DNA from 4 places in the Oryzifoliimicrobium ureilyticum genome. Region 1 is predicted to be linked to each of the others. Evidence: predicted binding sites of a transcription regulator. Region 1 holds the regulator's gene; each other region holds the start of a gene.
What was found. Region 1 encodes PhoB, which activates phosphate uptake and scavenging genes when phosphate is short. Its sites were predicted from a motif close to TGTCATNNANCTGTCAT; they were not measured.
Positions count from the first base shown of each region.

Region 2: the regulator PhoB is predicted to act here: its motif matches at 1,839-1,855, upstream of VQ830_RS09200 (DUF2794 domain-containing protein).
Region 3: the regulator PhoB is predicted to act here: its motif matches at 3,390-3,406, upstream of VQ830_RS02825 (alpha-D-ribose 1-methylphosphonate 5-triphosphate diphosphatase).
Region 4: the regulator PhoB is predicted to act here: its motif matches at 2,503-2,519, upstream of VQ830_RS19450 (UDP-2,3-diacylglucosamine diphosphatase).

Region 1 is NZ_JBBBVQ010000039.1:7,019-11,708, reverse strand. Features, by position in the region: gene pstC (phosphate ABC transporter permease subunit PstC) at 1-754, shown strand, start outside; gene pstA (phosphate ABC transporter permease PstA) at 758-1,591, shown strand; gene pstB (phosphate ABC transporter ATP-binding protein PstB) at 1,614-2,399, shown strand; gene phoU (phosphate signaling complex protein PhoU) at 2,445-3,158, shown strand; gene phoB (phosphate regulon transcriptional regulator PhoB) at 3,186-3,869, shown strand; gene VQ830_RS27560 (GcrA family cell cycle regulator) at 4,031-4,561, opposite strand.
Region 2 is NZ_JBBBVQ010000005.1:115,882-120,571, reverse strand. Features, by position in the region: gene acnA (aconitate hydratase AcnA) at 1-611, shown strand, start outside; gene VQ830_RS09205 (DUF1223 domain-containing protein) at 868-1,605, shown strand; gene VQ830_RS09200 (DUF2794 domain-containing protein) at 1,877-2,278, shown strand; gene VQ830_RS09195 (GNAT family N-acetyltransferase) at 2,362-2,895, opposite strand; gene efp (elongation factor P) at 3,050-3,619, opposite strand; gene epmA (EF-P lysine aminoacylase EpmA) at 3,769-4,690, shown strand, end outside.
Region 3 is NZ_JBBBVQ010000001.1:587,109-591,798, reverse strand. Features, by position in the region: gene VQ830_RS02840 (DeoR/GlpR family DNA-binding transcription regulator) at 1-260, shown strand, start outside; gene purM (phosphoribosylformylglycinamidine cyclo-ligase) at 415-1,488, shown strand; gene purN (phosphoribosylglycinamide formyltransferase) at 1,485-2,159, shown strand; gene VQ830_RS02825 (alpha-D-ribose 1-methylphosphonate 5-triphosphate diphosphatase) at 2,199-3,341, opposite strand; gene VQ830_RS02820 (NUDIX domain-containing protein) at 3,456-4,052, opposite strand; gene VQ830_RS02815 (molybdopterin oxidoreductase family protein) at 4,052-4,690, opposite strand, start outside.
Region 4 is NZ_JBBBVQ010000015.1:102,840-107,529, reverse strand. Features, by position in the region: gene VQ830_RS19455 (NADP-dependent malic enzyme) at 57-2,372, opposite strand; gene VQ830_RS19450 (UDP-2,3-diacylglucosamine diphosphatase) at 2,585-3,406, shown strand; partial or broken gene dgcA (N-acetyl-D-Glu racemase DgcA) at 3,460-4,442, opposite strand; gene VQ830_RS19440 (ABC transporter permease) at 4,529-4,690, shown strand, end outside.

The DNA.
Region 1 (4,690 bases):
AAAATTCGGCGCCCTTGCTCCGATTTACGGAACGCTGGTCACCTCGGCATTTGCCGTTCTGATTGCCGTGCCGATCGGACTAGGGATCGCCGTGTTCCTGACCGAGCTTTGTCCACGCCCTCTGCGGCGCCCGATCGCTATTGCTGTCGAGCTACTGGCTGGCATTCCGAGCATCATCTACGGCATCTGGGGCTTGTTCGTTTTCGCCCCATTCCTCCAGACTCATTTCCAGCCTTTTCTGATTGATGCCTTTCAGGACATTCCGGGACTGTCGAGCGTTTTTGCCGGGCCGCCCTATGGCATCGGCGTTTTGACGTCATCGCTGATCCTGGCGATCATGGTGCTGCCCTTCATCACATCGATCAGCAAAGACGTCTTCGATACCGTTCCCTCGGTCTTGAAGGAGTCTGCATACGGAATTGGCTGCACGACGTGGGAGGTGGTACGTCGCATCGTCATTCCGCATACGCGGGTCGGAATTATGGGCGGTGTGATGCTCGGCCTTGGCCGCGCACTTGGTGAGACCATGGCCGTCACCTTCGTGATCGGCAACGCGCACCGGATCAGCAGCTCCCTTTTTGCGCCGGGCACTACGATCTCGGCGACAATTGCCAATGAATTTACCGAAGCGGATGGCGAGATTTATACGTCGTCGCTGATCGCGCTCGGTCTAATCCTCTTCTTTATCACCTTCCTGATCCTTGCTCTGGCGCGCTACATGCTGATGCGGATCGAACGGAAGGCGGGAGCTTGATCGATGTCCGGTATCTATTCTCGTCGTAAAGCCACCAATGGCATCATGATGTGGCTCTGCGCTGTCGCAGCTGGCATCGGCCTTCTATGGCTTGCTCTGATCCTTGGTGCCTTGCTGTATAAAGGCTTCTCCGGTCTCTCGATCGCCGTGTTCACGCAAATGACGCCACCGCCGGGCGAAGCAGGAGGCCTGCTCAACGCGATTATGGGCAGCTTGATCGTTACCGTAATTGCCGTCATCGTCGGCACGCCGATCGGGATCCTCGCCGGCACCTACATGGCAGAATACGGACGCTTCACGCGACTGACTACGGCGGTGCGCTTTATTAACGACATTCTTCTGTCGGCGCCATCGATCGTTGTGGGCCTCTTCATCTACGAATTGGTCGTTCGGCCAATGGGGCATTTCTCGGCGCTGGCCGGATCGATTGCCCTTGCCGTTCTCGTCATTCCTGTGGTGGTGCGCACCACCGAGGATATGCTCAATCTGGTGCCGAATGCTCTGCGTGAGGCGGGCACGGCAATCGGCGCGCCGCGCTGGATCGTCATTCGTTCGGTCGCCTACAGAGCGGCGCTTTCCGGGATGGTAACGGGCGTTCTCTTGGCCATCGCCCGTATTTCCGGGGAAACTGCGCCGCTGTTGTTCACGGCATTGAACAACCAGTTCTGGAGCAGCAACATCAATGCGCCGATGGCAAGCCTGCCGGTCACGATCTTCCAGTTCGCACTCAGCCCCTACAAGGAATGGCAGGATCTGGCCTGGACCGGCGCCCTTATCATCACATTGACAGTTCTGGGTTTGAGCATCGTTGCTCGCAGCCTTACCGGACGCAAATAGGAAAGTAGCGAAGATGGCTTCGATGGAACAGACAGTCCCGCAACCGGTGACTCAGAAAACCAAGATCGAGATCCAAGGTCTCAACTTCTACTATGGCGAGACGAAAGCGCTGAAGAACATTTCGCTTTCGCTTCCAGAGCGCAGCGTCACCGCCTTCATCGGCCCATCCGGCTGCGGAAAGTCGACGCTCCTGCGCGTACTCAACCGCATCTATGAGCTTTATCCGAAACAGCGGGCTGACGGGAAGGTCTTGATCGACGGAGAAAACATTCTCGACCGCTCGCAGGACCTCAACCTGCTGCGCACAAAGGTTGGGATGGTGTTCCAAAAACCGACGCCGTTCCCGATGTCGATCTACGAAAACATTGCTTTCGGCGTGCGGCTTTACGAAAGCATCGGCAAGGCTGAAATGGACGAGCGTGTGGAAGCGGCATTGCGCCGCGCCGCCCTTTGGAATGAAGTCAAGGACAAGCTGCACGCCAGCGGACAGAGCCTTTCCGGCGGTCAGCAGCAGCGTCTCTGCATTGCCCGTACAGTTGCCGTGAAACCTGAGATCATTCTCCTCGACGAGCCGGCTTCCGCTCTCGATCCCTTGTCGACAGCAAAGATCGAAGAGCTGATCGACGAGTTGCGTGCCGACTATACGATCGTGATCGTCACGCACAACATGCAGCAGGCTGCCCGCGTTTCCAGCCAGACGGCCTTCATGTATCTCGGTGAACTCGTTGAATTCGACGAAACCGCGAAGATTTTCACATCGCCGCGCGAGCGGCGCACGCAGGACTATGTCACCGGACGTTTCGGCTGATTTCGGCGTCTCGTCACTCAGCAGCCGTTGTTAAGAGGAACGAAAATGCCATCCACACATCTCATGTCGGCTTTCGACGACGACCTTCAGTATCTGACCCGCCGCATTTCCGAGATGGGCGGTCTTGCCGAACAAATGGTTTCGGACGCCGTGCGCGCGCTCGTGAACGGTGACGTCGCCCTTGCCCAGAAAGTGATCTCGGACGACGTCATACTCGATAGTGCAGAGCGTGAAATCGGCGAAAAGGCGATCATCACCATCGCACGCCGCCAGCCCATGGCGGCTGACCTGCGCGAAATCATGGGGTCCATCCGTATCGCTGCCGATCTGGAGCGGGTCGGCGATCTTGGCAAGAACACCGCCAAACGCGTGATCGCCGTTCAAAGTACTGGCGTTCCTCGCAAGCTGGCGCGCGGGCTGGAACATCTTTCTGAACTCGCCCTTGTGCAACTTAAGGAGGTTCTGGACGTCTATTCCAATCGGGCGCCGGACAAAGCGACATCGATCCGTGAGCGCGACGAAGAAATCGATGCGATGTACACCTCGCTGTTTCGCGAACTCCTGACATACATGATGGAAGATCCGCGCAACATCACGAGCTGCACGCACTTGCTGTTCTGTGCCAAGAACATCGAGCGCATCGGCGATCATGCCACCAATATTGCAGAAACGATTTACTACATGGCAACCGGGGCACAGCCGGAAGGCGAGCGTCCGAAGGACGATACTGCCAACACGGTCGGTGCCGTGACTGAATAAATTTTTGATAACGCAGAGGCTATTTTAATGACACCGAGAGTTGCAGTTGTTGAAGACGAGGAGGCGCTCAGCGTCCTCCTTCGTTATAACCTCGAGGCCGAAGGCTTTGACGTTGAAACGATCGGACGCGGTGACGAAGCGGAAATTCGCTTGCAGGAACGGGCGCCTGACCTTCTCATCCTCGATTGGATGCTGCCGGGCGTATCTGGAATTGAGCTCTGCCGCCGCCTTCGCATGCGGCCGGAAACCGAGCGCCTTCCAATCATCATGCTGACGGCCCGCGGCGAAGAAAGCGAACGCGTCCGCGGCTTATCGACGGGCGCCGACGATTACGTCGTCAAGCCATTTTCGACGCCGGAACTCATTGCACGCGTCAAGGCAATGCTGCGCAGAGCAAAGCCCGAGGTCCTGTCGACGGTTCTCAAGTGCGGCGACATCGAGCTTGACCGCGAGACGCACCGCGTGCATCGCAAGACGAGGGAGGTCCGTCTCGGTCCGACCGAGTTCCGCCTGCTTGAGTTCTTGATGACCTCGCCGGGACGCGTGTTCTCCCGCTCCCAGCTGCTCGATGGCGTTTGGGGCCATGACATCTATGTCGACGAACGCACCGTCGATGTCCATGTCGGACGGCTCCGCAAGGCCTTGAACTTTTCCAACATGCAGGATGTTATCAGGACTGTCCGCGGGGCGGGTTATTCGATGGAAGCCTGAGCTGGCATCCTCGTAACTTCTGAAAAACGTTAGTGACGGGATGCCGGGGCCAAGCTCCGGCATTTTCGTTGATCGATTTCGGGGGGCACCGGGCGGAATGCGTTCACCAAACGAAAAACGGGCCCGAAGGCCCGCTTGAAAGATCACGGAGGCGGTGTGGATCAAGCGACCCGTGCCGCAACCTTGCGGCGGTCGGAAACCGGCTGGTAGGCCAGCTTCTGGTGGTAATTGCAGTAAGGCGAGCTATCGGAAGCCTCACAGCCGCAGAAGTGAAAGTCGTCTTTAAGCGGGTCGCCAACAGGCCACTTGCACGTGCGTTCGGTCAAATCCGTGAGGCCAAGGCGACGAGAAATTGGCACGACGACGTCCGTGGAAGGCCGGCGCACGGCAACCGTTTCGACATCCACTTCCTGCTTGACGACAACCGCTTCCTGGCTGCGAACAGCAGGGCGCGTCTGGGCACGCTGAGGATATCCTGTAGCGCGCGGTGCAACGGGCGCTGGGCGCTTCTGCGGACGGGCTGCGGCACTGCTGCCACCAGCTTTAGCGCGACCGGGCAAGTTGAGCCTGTGGACTTTCCCGATCACCGCGTTGCGGCTGACGCCGCCCAGTTGTGCTGCAATCTGGCTTGCGCTCAAACCTTCTGCCCAAAGCTTTTTCAGCTTTTCGACGCGCTCGTCCGTCCAATTCATGCCTATATCCGCCTTTCTGCGCCTCGTGACGATAGAATCCGTCAGCCTTACGTTGGACGATGTCCGACGTAGGAAACGCTTCAACATTTAGGTGACTAGTTCCGCCGCTATGCAGTCTAGTAATTGAGT
Region 2 (4,690 bases), on a different contig from region 1:
CCTATCTCCTGGATCATGGCGTAGGCGTTGCTGACTTCAACCAGTACGGCACGCGTCGCGGCAATCATGAAGTCATGATGCGCGGCACCTTCGCGAATATCCGTATTCGCAACCACATGCTTGGCCCGAACGGTAAGGAAGGTGGTTACACCATCCATTATCCGTCGAAGGAAGAAACCTCGATTTACGAGGCTGCCATGCAGTACAAGGCAGAAGGTGTTCCTCTGGTCATCTTCGCCGGCGTCGAGTACGGCAATGGTTCATCGCGTGACTGGGCGGCAAAGGGCACGAACCTGCTCGGCGTCAAAGCTGTGATCGCACAGTCCTTCGAGCGTATCCACCGGTCGAACCTCGTCGGCATGGGCGTTATCCCCTTTGTGTTCGAAGACGGCACATCCTGGCAGAGCCTCGGTCTGAAGGGCGACGAGATCGTGACCATTGAAGGCCTTGGGCAGATCAAGCCGCGTGAGCGCAAGATCGCCAAGATCACCTACAGCGATGGCACCGTGAAGGACGTCCCGCTGATTTGCCGTGTCGATACGCTGGATGAGGTCATCTACCTCAACAATGGCGGTATTCTGCAGACGGTTCTGCGCGACCTCGCGGCTTAATCGGAAATCCGAGTTACCAAGCCGCCGGCGCGAAAGCTTCGGCGGCTTTTTCATGTCTTGTCACGCGCTTGTGTCCCCGGACCGTAAGCTGTCGCGATGTCTCACCCTATCGTGAGTTTTGAAACTGGGAACGAAAAGCTATTTTTAGGTCTTCGGTTCTATATGTGATCCATCACGCAAGCCTTGAGCAACAGTTGGATGATCGAATATTGACATGGCCGCCGGACGAAACGGCGGTGGGGTAGAGGTACGACGAATGTTTGCGAGGTTTCAGATCTTACTTCTGACAAGTGCGCTTCTGGCGGGGCCTTTGCATGCGGAAGAAAGGCCGAAGGGCGTTGTCGAGCTTTTCACCTCGCAGGGCTGCGCCTCATGTCCGCCGGCAGATGATGCGTTTCGGCAGATCGCCGGCCGGCAAGACGTGATCGCCCTCGCCTATCACGTCGACTACTGGAACTACATGGGCTGGACCGACACGCTGAGCTCGAAGGAAAACACGGAGCGGCAGTACGGTTATGCCCGCATGATGGGCCGTGGCAATGTTTATACGCCGCAGGTGATCATCAACGGTCGCGACCACGTCAGGGGTTCGGATCTGTCCGGTATCGTTTCGAAGGTCGAGACATATCCAGGCGAAGGCAAGGGCCTGACTGTCCCAATCACCACAGCAATGACTGGCGACGAGTTGGAGATCACTGTTGGCGACGGACAAGGCAAGGCAAATGTCGTGCTTGTCTACTACAACAAGGAAAAGACGATCGACGTCGAGAAGGGCGAAAACACTGGTAAGAAAATCGCCTACCTGCATAGCGTCGCGAATGTCGAAACGATCGGCATGTGGAACGGCAAGCAGGCCGTCTTCAAACTACCGGCGACTGTTCTACAAAAGCAGGATCTCGAAGGCTGCGCCGTCCTTCTGCAGACGTCGACCAGTGATGGCGATCCAGCTGCGATCATCGGCGCAACTGTTATACCGGCAGGAAAAAATATCTGATCAATCGAACCGCTGATGCGTTCTTCCTGGAGGCCCGGCCAACCGCATTCGGGGCTGGGGTTAAGGTCGATGCAACCAGCCGGGCCCTTTGGCGCGTCAGAGCGCCAAACTGTCGGGCGGACGTTCGCCCGAAAATGAGGCACGCGTTTGACGGGAATGAGGCACAACTTGTGGAAAATCCACCGCCAGTTTTTAGAGTAAATGCCTTGCAATTTGGCAGCGGTCGGGCACACTGTCACTCTCTCGTCATATGGAGGAGGCTTGAGCTGGAATGACAGATCAACCGGATTTGCGGCATGGAAGAAGCCATGCTGGCGAAGAGAACGGCTCTGTTGTCGTTGATCTCAAGGAATATAAGCGCAGCAAAGATCCTCTCCCAATTACGTTTCACCGTCGCGAACTCGACCAGATCCTTTGGATTTACGGCCGCATGGTTGGCGAAGGTGAATGGCGTGACTACGCCATCGACCACGGGCGCGAAAAGGCTGTCTTTTCCGTCTTCAAACGCTCTGGCGAAATGCCGCTGTTCCGGATCGAGAAGAACCCAAAGCTGGCTGCCAAGCAAGGCGCCTTCAGTGTCATCAATACCAACGGAACGATCCTCAAGCGCGGGCATGACCTTGCACAGGTGCTGAAGGTTTTCGACAAGGCATTGAAGCTCGTCGAAAAATAACCGCTGTGAGAATGATGACCGGTTGAGTTGCCCTCGTCTTCAACCGTTCCTCATATGGCGATGCAGCGGCTGATCTATTTGGGCTAAGGAATCGGATTTGGCCTGGATTGATCCGCTTCGCCAAGCGCACGCTGCATGAGTGCGGTATCCAACCAGCGGCCATGCTTATAGCCAGTTGCTTTCAAAACGCCGCTGTAGATGAAGCCCTGCGAGTGATGCAGCGCAACCGAGGCCGGCGAAGCACCGCCGATAACGGCGATCATCTGCCGAAAGCCGAGGCCTGTACACCGCTCAACGAGATCTGAGAGCATCCGCTTGCCGATCCCTCGACCTTGAGCGCGTGGCGCAAGATAGATGGAATCTTCTACCGTCCAGCGATAAGCAGGCCGAGTGCGAAAAGAAGACGCATAGGCATAGCCGACGACCTCCCCTTCATCGTCCACCGCGACTCGGTACGGGAAGCTGCCGCCCTTAATCGCCAGGAAGCGTTCCTTCATTTCGGCAGAAGACGGTGGAGTGAGCTCGTAACTGGAGACGCCGTTCATCACCGCATCGGCATAGATCGTTGTTATGACGGAAACATCCGCCACCTCGGCATCGCGAAGTTCAACATGCATCTGGCTCCTCCCGCTTAGGATCGTTTTCGTAAGCCATGTTGTCGCATAAAAAATCCCGCCGGTGGAGCCGGCGGGTTTTGATCTTGATGGCCTCAGCGACCGATGCTGATCACTGCCTCGCGCCCGAACAAATCATCAGGCGCAGCGCGCTAGATTAGTCCTTGGCGCGCTCGACGTAGGAGTTGTCTTCCGTCGCGATGACGACACGCGTTCCTGCGGTGATGTGCGGAGGAACCAGGGTGCGGATACCGTTCGACAAGATAGCCGGCTTATAGGAAGACGAAGCCGTCTGACCTTTGACGACCGGTTCTGTTTCGCTGATCTCGAGGGTGACGTGACGCGGCAATTCGATCGCGAGCGGAATTCCTTCGTGGATCGAAAGAATGCAGGTCATGCCTTCCTGCAGATAGGCCTTTTGATCGCCCATGGTGTCAACATCGACAACCACCTGATCATAGCTTTCCGGATTCATGAAGTGGAAGCCCTCGCCATCTTCATAGAGATACTGAAAGTTGACGTCCTCGACGAAGGCCCGTTCGACCTGTTCCGTAGTACGCCAACGTTCCGAAACCTTCACACCATCAACGATGCGGCGCATGTCGACCTGCGTCACCGGCGTGCCCTTGCCTGGATGGAAGTTCTGCGCGGTGAGAACGACGTAAAGCTTGCCGTCCACATCGAGAACGTTGCCCTTGCGGACGGAAGAGGCGATGATCTTGACCATAAGACTTCCTTGTAACTCGGCTTCTTGCGTCGTAGAGGACGATAAATGATCGCCGGAGACGCAATGAGAATTGTTGTTTGGGGCGCAACTAACCTAAATTCCGCTGGAAAGCCAGCCTTGCTTGGCTTTTGCCGAGAAGAAAGCAAAGAATGACCCGCACCAATAGCAAGCCCTCCGCCTGGTGGTCTTCCCATGTGCATGCCGATCGCAGGCCATTTCTGATTGGGCGAAACAAGATCCGCGCCGCGCTGGCTAACGATTTCGCAGTGCATGACTTCATCGAAGTCGATTGTGCTTCGTTGCAAACCTCTCCTGGCAACGAAGCGCATTTGCATGCCTTCGGCACCCAAGCGATCAGCACCGATGGTAGGTCGGTACCGCTTTATCTGCACACATCTCCTGAATTTGCCTGCAAGAAACTTCTGGCTGCGGGGGAAAAGCGAATCGTCTGCTTTGCTCATGTCTATCGCAACCGGGAGCGCGGACCTCTCCACCATCCGGAATTCACGATGGTCGAGTGGTATCGCGTTGAGGAAACCTATGAGAGCCTGATGCGCGATTGCGCGCGCGTTCTGGCGCTCGCCGCGGAGACATCGGGAACGAAAACTTTCCGCTTTCGCGGCATGGAGGCCGATCCGTTCCTGGAGCCAGAACGTCTAAGCGTAGCGGACGCCTTCCGGCACTATGCGAAGATCGATCTTCTCGCCACCATCGACATAAACGGACAGACCGACAGAGACGCACTGGCGGCAGCTCTTTCTGCAAACGGCATACGATCGGCTGAAGACGACAGCTGGGCCGACTTGTTCAGCCGCGTCCTTGTGGAGCGGATCGAGCCTCACCTTGGCCAGGGCCGAGCAACCATTCTAGACCGATACCCGGTCAGCGAGGCGGCACTTGCAAGACCGGCGGCGGACGACCCTCGCGTTGCAGAACGGTTCGAACTTTATGCATGCGGCGTCGAACTCGCCAACGCCTTTGGCGAACTGACGGATGCAGACGAGCAGAAGCGCCGCTTTATGGAAGAGATGGCGGAGAAGGCCCGTATTTATGGGGAGACCTATCCGATTG
Region 3 (4,690 bases), on a different contig from region 1:
TCATGGGTGTCACCGGTATTCATATGGAATATGGCCTTACCACTGGTGACCGCGAAGAGGCGGCGATCAAGAGAGCCATCAACCGCCAATCAGCGGAAACCATTCTGCTTGCCTCGCAGGAAAAACTGGGATCGGTTTCTGCCTACCAGGTCGCGGCGATCAGCAACGCGGACGCAATGATCGTCGAGAAGAACTGTCCTGCCCATCTTCTTCACCCGTTCGAAGACCAAAAACTGACCATTATCCGCACTGGATCATAGTGCGTACCGCAGGTAGAGGCTTGTTCACTCGTTCAGATCACTGAAAATCCGGGCTTTCATAACGTCGCGCCTTGCATAAACCGGCCTGTCATGCAATTGCGACCTACATGTCGTGGAGGCTTAAGCTTCCTTCCAAGGACCGCTGGAGAAGAGCATGAGCCAGTCTGGAAAAAATGGCCTTACCTATAGCGATGCCGGAGTCGATATCGACGCCGGCAATCTGCTGGTCGAAAAGATAAAGCCCGCCGTGCGCTCAACTCGCCGGCCAGGTGCCGATGGAGAGATCGGCGGCTTTGGTGGCCTCTTCGATCTGAAGGCGGCTGGCTTCAAAGATCCGGTTCTGGTGGCGGCTAACGATGGCGTTGGCACGAAGCTGAAGATCGCGATCGATGCCGATTATCACGACACCGTGGGCATCGACCTCGTTGCAATGTGTGTGAACGATCTGGTCGTTCAGGGCGCCGAGCCCCTCTTCTTTCTCGACTATTTTGCAACAGGTAAACTTGACCCCGACCAAGGCGCGGCGATCGTCAATGGCATTGCAACAGGATGCCGGGATGCAGGATGCGCCTTGATCGGCGGAGAGACAGCTGAAATGCCCGGCATGTACGCCACCGGAGATTACGATCTGGCAGGATTTGCCGTCGGCGCGGCCGAGCGCGGTGCCTTGCTGCCATCCGGCGACATCGCAGAGGGCGATGTCATCCTGGGGCTTGCATCTTCCGGCGTTCATTCAAACGGCTTTTCGCTGGTTCGCAAGATCGTTGAAATCTCAGGCCTTGGCTGGGACGCGCCCGCCCCGTTTGCAGACGGCAAGACTTTGGGCGAAGCGCTTCTCGTTCCTACCCGCATCTATGTCAAGCCGCTGCTCAAGGTGATCCGCGAGACGGGGGCGATCAAGGCGCTTGCCCATATTACCGGCGGTGGTTTTCCTGAAAATATCCCACGTGTTCTGCCCAAACATCTCGCAGCCGAGATTAATCTCGACGCCGTCAGCGCTCCGGCTGTCTTCGGCTGGCTGTCAAAGACAGGTGGCGTCGAAGCCAAGGAAATGCTGCGCACGTTCAACTGCGGAGTCGGTATGATTGCGGTTGTTCCTGCCGATAAAGCAGACGAGGTTGCAAGCGCGCTGAAGGCGGAAGGCGAAAGCGTCTTTACCTTGGGCCGCATGATTGCGCGCAACGAAGGCGATGCCGGTACTGTCTACACGGGTAGCCTGTCACTATGACGAGCAATCCCAAGCGCGTTGTCGTGATGATCTCGGGCAGCGGCTCCAACATGCTTGCCCTGATCGCCGCTGCAAAAGCTGACGATTTTCCGGTCGAGATCGTCGGCGTTGTGTCGGACAAGGCGAAAGCTGGCGGCATCGCCAAGGCGGCGGCCGAGGGCATTCCGACCTTCGTCTTTCCACGCCGAGAGTACCACAGCAAAGAAGCGCATGAGGCGGCAATATTCGGAGCGCTCGATCAACTCGCCCCGGATTTTGTGTGTCTTGCTGGCTATATGCGCCTGCTCTCCAGCGAATTCATCCGTCGCTACGAAGGGCGCATTCTGAATATCCATCCGTCCCTCCTGCCGCTTTTCCCTGGCCTTCATACGCATCAGCGCGCGATCGATGCAGGCATGCGGGTGGCCGGTTGCACGGTGCATTTCGTCACCGAAGGTATGGATGAGGGACCTGTGATCGGGCAGGCAGCAGTCCCCGTTTTGTCGAGCGACACGGCAGAGATCCTGGCAGCCCGTGTCCTCGCTGTCGAACATCAGATCTATGCGCCCGCTTTAAGGCGTGTTGCTGAAGGCAAGGTCAAGATGGAAGACGGCCGGGCTGTTGCTGTCGATTTCTCCGAGACGACCCCAGCTCCGGGGTTCATTTCACTGATTGGTGACAAGAACTTCTAGTTTCCGGCAATCGCGGGTGATGGACGCTGGCGCACGCCATCAGTGCAACGTGCCGTCACTATAAACGAAACGCCCTCCGCGGAATGTGGCACGCAATCGATGCACGCTGCCACGCTCGACGGCAACGAGATCGGCACGCTTACCGAAAGCAATTTCGCCTCGATCGCTCATGCCCGCTGCCTCGGCAGCATTCTTGGTCGCCATCGCAACCGCGGCCGGAAGACCCACCAGCTCCGCGAGCCGAAAGATACCCGGAATGAAGGCCGGCGGATGATAGTCAGCTGCAATGACTGAAAGAACGCCTTGTTTTGCGGCATCAAGCGCGCTGAGATTGCCGGACATAGATTGCCCGCGAAGAGCGTTCGGCGCTCCCATCAATGTCGATAAACCACGCCGTCTCGCCTCCAAGGCCGCCGGCAGGGTGACCGGAAACTCGCTCATCGTCACTCCAAGATCGTGCATCTGGGCAACCTTCTCGACGCTATCATCATCATGTGACGCAAGCGACAGACCTTGACGACGAACTTGGTACGCGATTTCAGTGAGCTTGGCGTCAATAAGCGGATTATTCCGACGGGCGATACGTTCTGCCGCGATCTCGGCCGCCATTTCACGCGTCATGGCGCGGCGTTCCGATATACTCAGGATATAGCTTTCGAGGTCGTTATATTGCCCCTGCCCCGGCGTGTGATCGGTCAAGGACACCATATCAACGTGACCGGCACCCAAGAGTTTTTCCAAGACGGGCGCCGCATCAACATTGGTAATTTCATATCGTGCATGAACCCGATGGTCGATTAGGAGGTCTTCGCGCAGGCGGCGAAGCTCCTCGATCACCGCCGATGTTGTCGAAAGCTGGCGTACATGCCCGTACACACTGTCCGTTGCAAAGGACACGGCCGCAAAGGCAGTCGTCACGCCGGCGATCGTCAACTTCTTGTCGAGTTCATGAATGCCAAAGTCGATCGGCATTCTCGCATTGGGCCGTGGCGCAATTTCGCGTTCGATCATATCGCCATGAAGATCGATGAAACCCGGCATGAGGTAGCGACCACCGCCATCGATGTCGGGTGTTTCAACAGGCACGTCGCGGATCTCTGCAATGACTCCGTCTTCGACGCGGACAGAACCGCTTTTGACGACCTCGTCGGCAAGGACGAGGATAAAATTGCCGAGCCACATTAGACTTCTCCTAAAAAAACGAACGCGCCGATCCGGTAAAGCCGCTCGATGACAGTCATATGACGCGACGGTTCATTGAGTTGAATGGATCGAGTCGTGGATCGGTCCGCCGGACTAGCTACAGAGCCGGTCGCGATTCAGCATCGCCCATTGCAGGAGAATAATGGTCTTGGCGTCGATGATTTCGCCGCTATCGATCATATCGAGCGCCTCTCGGAGCGACATCTCGACCACCTCGATATCCTCATGCTCATCGGCGAGCCCGCCGCCAGCAGCCACGCGGTCGGAAGGTTCGACCAGAGCCGCGAAAAGATGAATGGTTTCGGTGACTGCGCCAGGCGAGCTGTACACTCTAAAAAGGAACCGCACATCTCTCGCACGGTAGCCCGTTTCTTCCAGAACCTCTCGCCTGATCGCCTCTTCCGGCGCATCCTCGTCCAGAAGACCAGCGGGCGCTTCCAGTGTGAAGCCCGGCTTCTCATGCAAATAGACAGGCAACCGAAACTGACGAACCAGGACGACGATATCGCGCGTGGGGTCATAGAGAAAAACGGCAGCGGCAGGCGTGCGATGGTAGATTTCCCGTTTCAGGCGGTCGGTATGACCCTTTGAGCTGGTATAAGCGACGTCGAACGTGCTGAGCTTCGTCCAGCCATTTGAGAGGACTTTTTCCTCGACGATTTCAATTTTCGCCTGATTGGCAATGGTCATCATGCGTCCTTTCGCAGCCACACTTTGTTGTCATGAACGGCCGCTCCACCATACGGAGCCACGGGATCGGCCCCCGTGAGGACGTTGATCCCTTCGCCATCAAGATGCGCCTTATTTGGCCAGAGCCCCTCAGCCACCAGAACGCCCGGCTTGACTTCATCGGTGACACGCGCATGGATGCGCAGGTCACCCCGCCCGTTACCGATCCGAACGATATCGCCTGAAGCAATGCCAGCGGCCGTAGCGTCGGCTTGATTGATCATCACCTCCGGCCTTCCCTCTTTTTGCCGTGAGGTTGACGTCTCGGCAAAGCTCGAATTCAAGAAGTTGCGTGCCGGCGACGTCGCGAGCCGATAGGGATGATCCGCATCGACCGTTTCGATGACATCGAATTGATCCGGGAACGCCGGCATCTCAGCCGCAGGGCCGAGAAGCCCGACAGATTCTGGCGGGCGGTTGGGCGCTGGCTGATGAGACCAGTCAGGCCTGAAACGGAACCGCTTGCCCGGATGCGCGAAGCCGTCAAGGTAATGTGCTTCTTCGAAAGCAGGTATCCGGTCAAACCACTTATGCTCGAGGAACCACTCGTAGTCGGGCACGTTGCTGGCTGCAAGGATTTGATCGATCATCTGCCGCTC
Region 4 (4,690 bases), on a different contig from region 1:
CGACAAGCTCTTAAGATTGTCCTGCGCAGTCTATCTCATTCCTGAGCTTACCGCCATTACGCAACGGGCTGATTGGCCTCGACAACGGCGAGCGCTGCCATGTTGACGACGCCGCGGGACGTGGACGAGGGCGCAAGAATATGGGCAGGCATCGCCGTGCCCAGCAATATCGGCCCCACGTGCAATCCATCCACCATGGATTTGACGACACCAAAGGTAATGTTAGCCGCATCAAGGTTGGGGAAAACCAAAAGATTTGCTTCGTCGTGCAACGTCGTCTGCGGAAGAACTCTTTTACGAAGGACTTCAGAGATCGCGCTTTCGCCATGCATTTCCCCGTCCATTTCAAGATCGGGGGCTAAAGTGCGCACAAGCTGGACCGCGTTGCGCATCTTCGTGGCGCTTTCGGATTCGCGCGACCCAAAATTGGAATGCGAGACAAGGGCGACACGGGGCGTGATCCCAAAGCGCCGAATTTCCTCGGCAGCGAGAATCGCCGCTTCTGCAATTTCTTCGGCGTTTGGATTGAAGGTGACATAGGTGTCGGTAAAGAAAGTAGCGCCGCGTTGCGAGATCAGCAGGCTGAGCGCCGAAAAATCGCGCACGTTGTCGCGTTTTCCAATCAACTGCCTGATGTCGCGCAGATGCTTTTCGTAGCGGCCTTCAAGCCCGCAGATTAATGCATCAGCTTCGCCGCGTTTAAGAGCGAGTGCACCGATGACGGTCGTATTCGTTCTGACGATGGTACGGCCTGCCTCAGGAATGACGCCGCGTCGGCCAACCACCGACAGATAGAGGTCGACGTAATCGCGAAAACGCGGATCGTCTTCAGGATTGATCACATCGAAGTCCGTCAATGGCCGGATGCGCAATCCGTAGCGTTTCAGGCGTGTCTCAATGACCTGTGGGCGGCCTATGAGGATGGGCTCGGCAAGGCCTTCTTCCAGAAGGACCTGAGCAGCACGCAGCACGCGCTCATCCTCGCCTTCGGAAAAGACGACGCGCTTTTTGGCCGCAGCCTTTGCCGCCGTGAAGATCGGCTTCATGACGAGGCCGGAGCGCCAAACAAAGCGGTTGAGCTGATCGAGATAGGCGTCGAAGTCCTCGATCGGCCGGAGCGCGACCCCGCTGTCCGCGGCCGCTTTGGCAACGGCTGGTGCGATGCGCAGGATAAGCCGCGGATCGAACGGCGAGGGAATGAGATAGTCGGGGCCGAAAAGCGGCGTTTCTCCGGAATAGGCTTTCGCCGCGACGTCGGAAACTTCTTCGCGGGCAAGCGCAGCAATCGCTCGCACCGCTGCCATCTTCATCTCTTCGTTGATGACAGTCGCGCCGCAATCGAGCGCGCCGCGGAAGATGTAGGGAAAACAAAGGACATTGTTGACCTGATTCGGGAAATCGGACCTGCCGGTGCAGATCATCGCGTCGGGACGTGCTGCGCGCGCCAGATCCGGCATGATTTCAGGCGTTGGATTGGCAAGCGCCATGATGAGAGGACGCTCGGCCATTTGCTCCAGAAGCTCAGGCTTGAGAACGCCCGCAGCGGAAAGGCCGAGGAAGACGTCGGCGCCACCGATGTTCTCCGCTAAAGTGCGTGTATCGCTTTTCTTGGCGTATACTGCCTTCCATTCGTCCATCAATTCGGTCCGGCCTTCATAAACGAGGCCTTCGATATCGTGGACCCAGATATTGTCGCGTTTCGCGCCAAGCGTCACCAGAAGGTTCAGACAGGCTAGCGCGGCAGCGCCGGCGCCCGATGCGACGATCTTGATGTCTTCGATCTTCTTTCCGGCGAGTTCAAGTCCGTTGAGAATAGCTGCAGCGACGATGATTGCGGTGCCATGCTGGTCGTCGTGGAACACCGGAATGTTCATCTTCTCGCGAAGCTGACGCTCCACCTCAAAACATTCAGGTGCCTTGATGTCCTCCAGATTGATGCCGCCGAAGGTGGGTTCGAGGGCCGCAACCGTGCTCACCATTTGATCGACATGCGGCGCATCTATTTCGATATCGAAAACATCGATGCCGGCGAATTTTTTGAAAAGGACTGCTTTGCCTTCCATGACCGGTTTGGAGGCGAGCGGACCGATATTTCCAAGACCGAGAACTGCCGTTCCGTTTGACACAACCGCGACGAGGTTTGCACGGGAGGTATACTCGGCTGCCAGATCCGGATTGTCTCGAATTGCGATGCAGGGTGCAGCGACGCCTGGCGAATAGGCGAGGGCGAGATCGCGCTGGTTTCCGAGCGGCTTGGTTGCCTGGATCTCCAGCTTGCCGGGGCGAGGATAGCGATGAAAGAAAAGCGCCTGTTCGTCGAGCCCACCGCCCGTCCCGGGCTTTTCGGTTTTCGGTTTTTCGTGATGATCCATGGAGATCTCCTCGCGGCGTCGATTGCAATTCGGCTTTCCATACAACAATCCCCCGACGCGCATAGAAAAATTTGCTTTGTCTTGGGGAAAAAACACGTGATGCGAAGAGGAGGATCGTTTGGATGCTCCCTGTCATCTTCCTGAAACACGAGTCTGATTTTTGAAACCTATCTTCAAGACGGGAGCACGAGCAGGCGCTCGTGAACGGCAAAATGGAAACAAGGCGCTTTCGCACCCTCTTCATTTCCGACGTTCATTTGGGCTCTAAGGCGGCCAAAGCCGACTTCCTCATCGACTTTCTACGCTATCACGAGGCGGATACGATCTACCTCGTCGGCGATATCGTGGACGGATGGCGCCTGAAGCGCAGTTGGTATTGGCCTCAGGTCTGCAATGATGTGGTGCAGAAGTTTCTGCGCAAGGCCCGCAAGGGAACCCGAATCGTCTATATTCCCGGCAATCACGACGAGTTTTTGCGCGATTTTCCAGGCACGCATTTCGGTGGCATTGAAGTGGCGGATCGCATCGTCCATGAAGCGGCGAACGGCAAGAAATATCTTGTCCTGCACGGAGACCAGTTCGATGTCGTCGTGCGCAATGCACGCCTTCTCGCCTATCTTGGCGATTGGGCTTACGATATGGCGATCCTTGTGAACATTGCGCTGGCCGCCATTCGCCGCCGGCTTGGGATGCCCTACTGGTCTTTCTCCGCATGGGCTAAACTTCAGGTCAAGCACGCCGTCAATTTCATTGGCGATTTTCAGGATGTGGTGGCTGAAGAAGCACGGCGAAGCGGTGCCGATGGAGTCATTTGCGGCCACATTCACCACGCGGTAATCGCCGACATAAAAGGTATTCACTACATAAATACGGGTGATTGGGTCGAGAGCTGTACTGCGGTAGCCGAGCTTGAAGATGGTTCGTTTGAGCTTCTGACCTGGCAAGGTGTCTTCGATGCGGACGCAAACGCGGAACAGTTGGCGCTTGCTCCACCGAAGAAAATAGAGAAAAAGCTGGAGCCACAGGCTGCCTGAAAACGCAGCATTGGGTTCAGGACCGGATGAAAACCCGGTTTTATTTTCCGGGCCTATCCCCACAGGGCAGATTCAGGCGGAAAGACTGTCTCGCCTTCATATTCAAGGCCGGCTGTCTATCCCGTGCCAGCAAGAGCGGCCCGTCCAAATCAACAAAGGCGGCATCTTGAGCAAGCAAAACGGCCGGGGCCATTGCTAAAGATGTTGCAACCATGCATCCAACCATGATCTGAAAACCAGCTGCTTGAGCCTGTTTTTTCAGCGCAAGCGCTTCTGTTAGGCCGCCGGTCTTGTCGAGCTTTATGTTCACCGCGTCGTAGCGGCCTTTGAGGACAAGAAGGTCGTGCTGGGAGTGAACGCTTTCGTCAGCGCAAACGGCAACGGGTCTGTCAATCGTTGAAAGCGCTTCATCCTTTCCGGCCGGCAATGGCTGCTCGATCAGCGCAACGCCTTCTTCAGCGGCGATGGCAAGATGGTGCCGGATTGTTTCCTCGGTCCAACCTTCATTTGCATCCAGTATGATTTTGGAACGCGGCGCTGCTCTTCGCACAGCGCGAATGCGGGCTGCGTCGTCATTGGTCCCGACCTTGACTTTGAGAATGGGCCGATGCGCGTTTTGTGCGGTGACGATTGCCATTTCTTCCGCTGTGCCGAGTGAAATCGTGTAGGCTGTCACAACCGGCTCCGGCGGTCGCAAGCCAAGAAGATCGGAGACACTGGTGCCTCCTTGTTTTGCTTGAAGGTCCCATAAGGCGCAATCGACGGCATTGCGTGCCGCTCCTGCAGGCATTGTCTTTTGGAGTTCCTCGCGCGTAATCCCGGAGATCACCGCCGCGCGAACATCTTCTATCGCATCGACAACGCCGTCGAGGCTCTCGCCGTAACGTCCATAGGGAACACACTCGCCCCGGCCTGTCGCACCATTTTCGAAAATCGAGCACACAATCACGTGAGCCGAGGTCTTGCTGCCGCGCGAAATCGTAAAGCTTCCGGCAATGGGAAATGCTTCTAAGGCGATTTCCATGGAGCGTGGCATATTTGCAATCCTTCCAGCGTAGAATTCTTCTTCTGCTTGGCTATATTATCGCCGACCGCAGCAAATGGTTTGCGCGCGAATCGGCAATGTCGCCGCCCGCCTTGGAACTCATAACGAATTTGAAACCCGACGTCCGCCCTGCCGCTTCTTTGACCGTCGACGACGATGCCGAAAGCGGTCATCGCCGACTGCGCATGATTGGAAATTGGCGCAGCGCTAATATCCATTTTGTCCTTCGGGAATTTGAG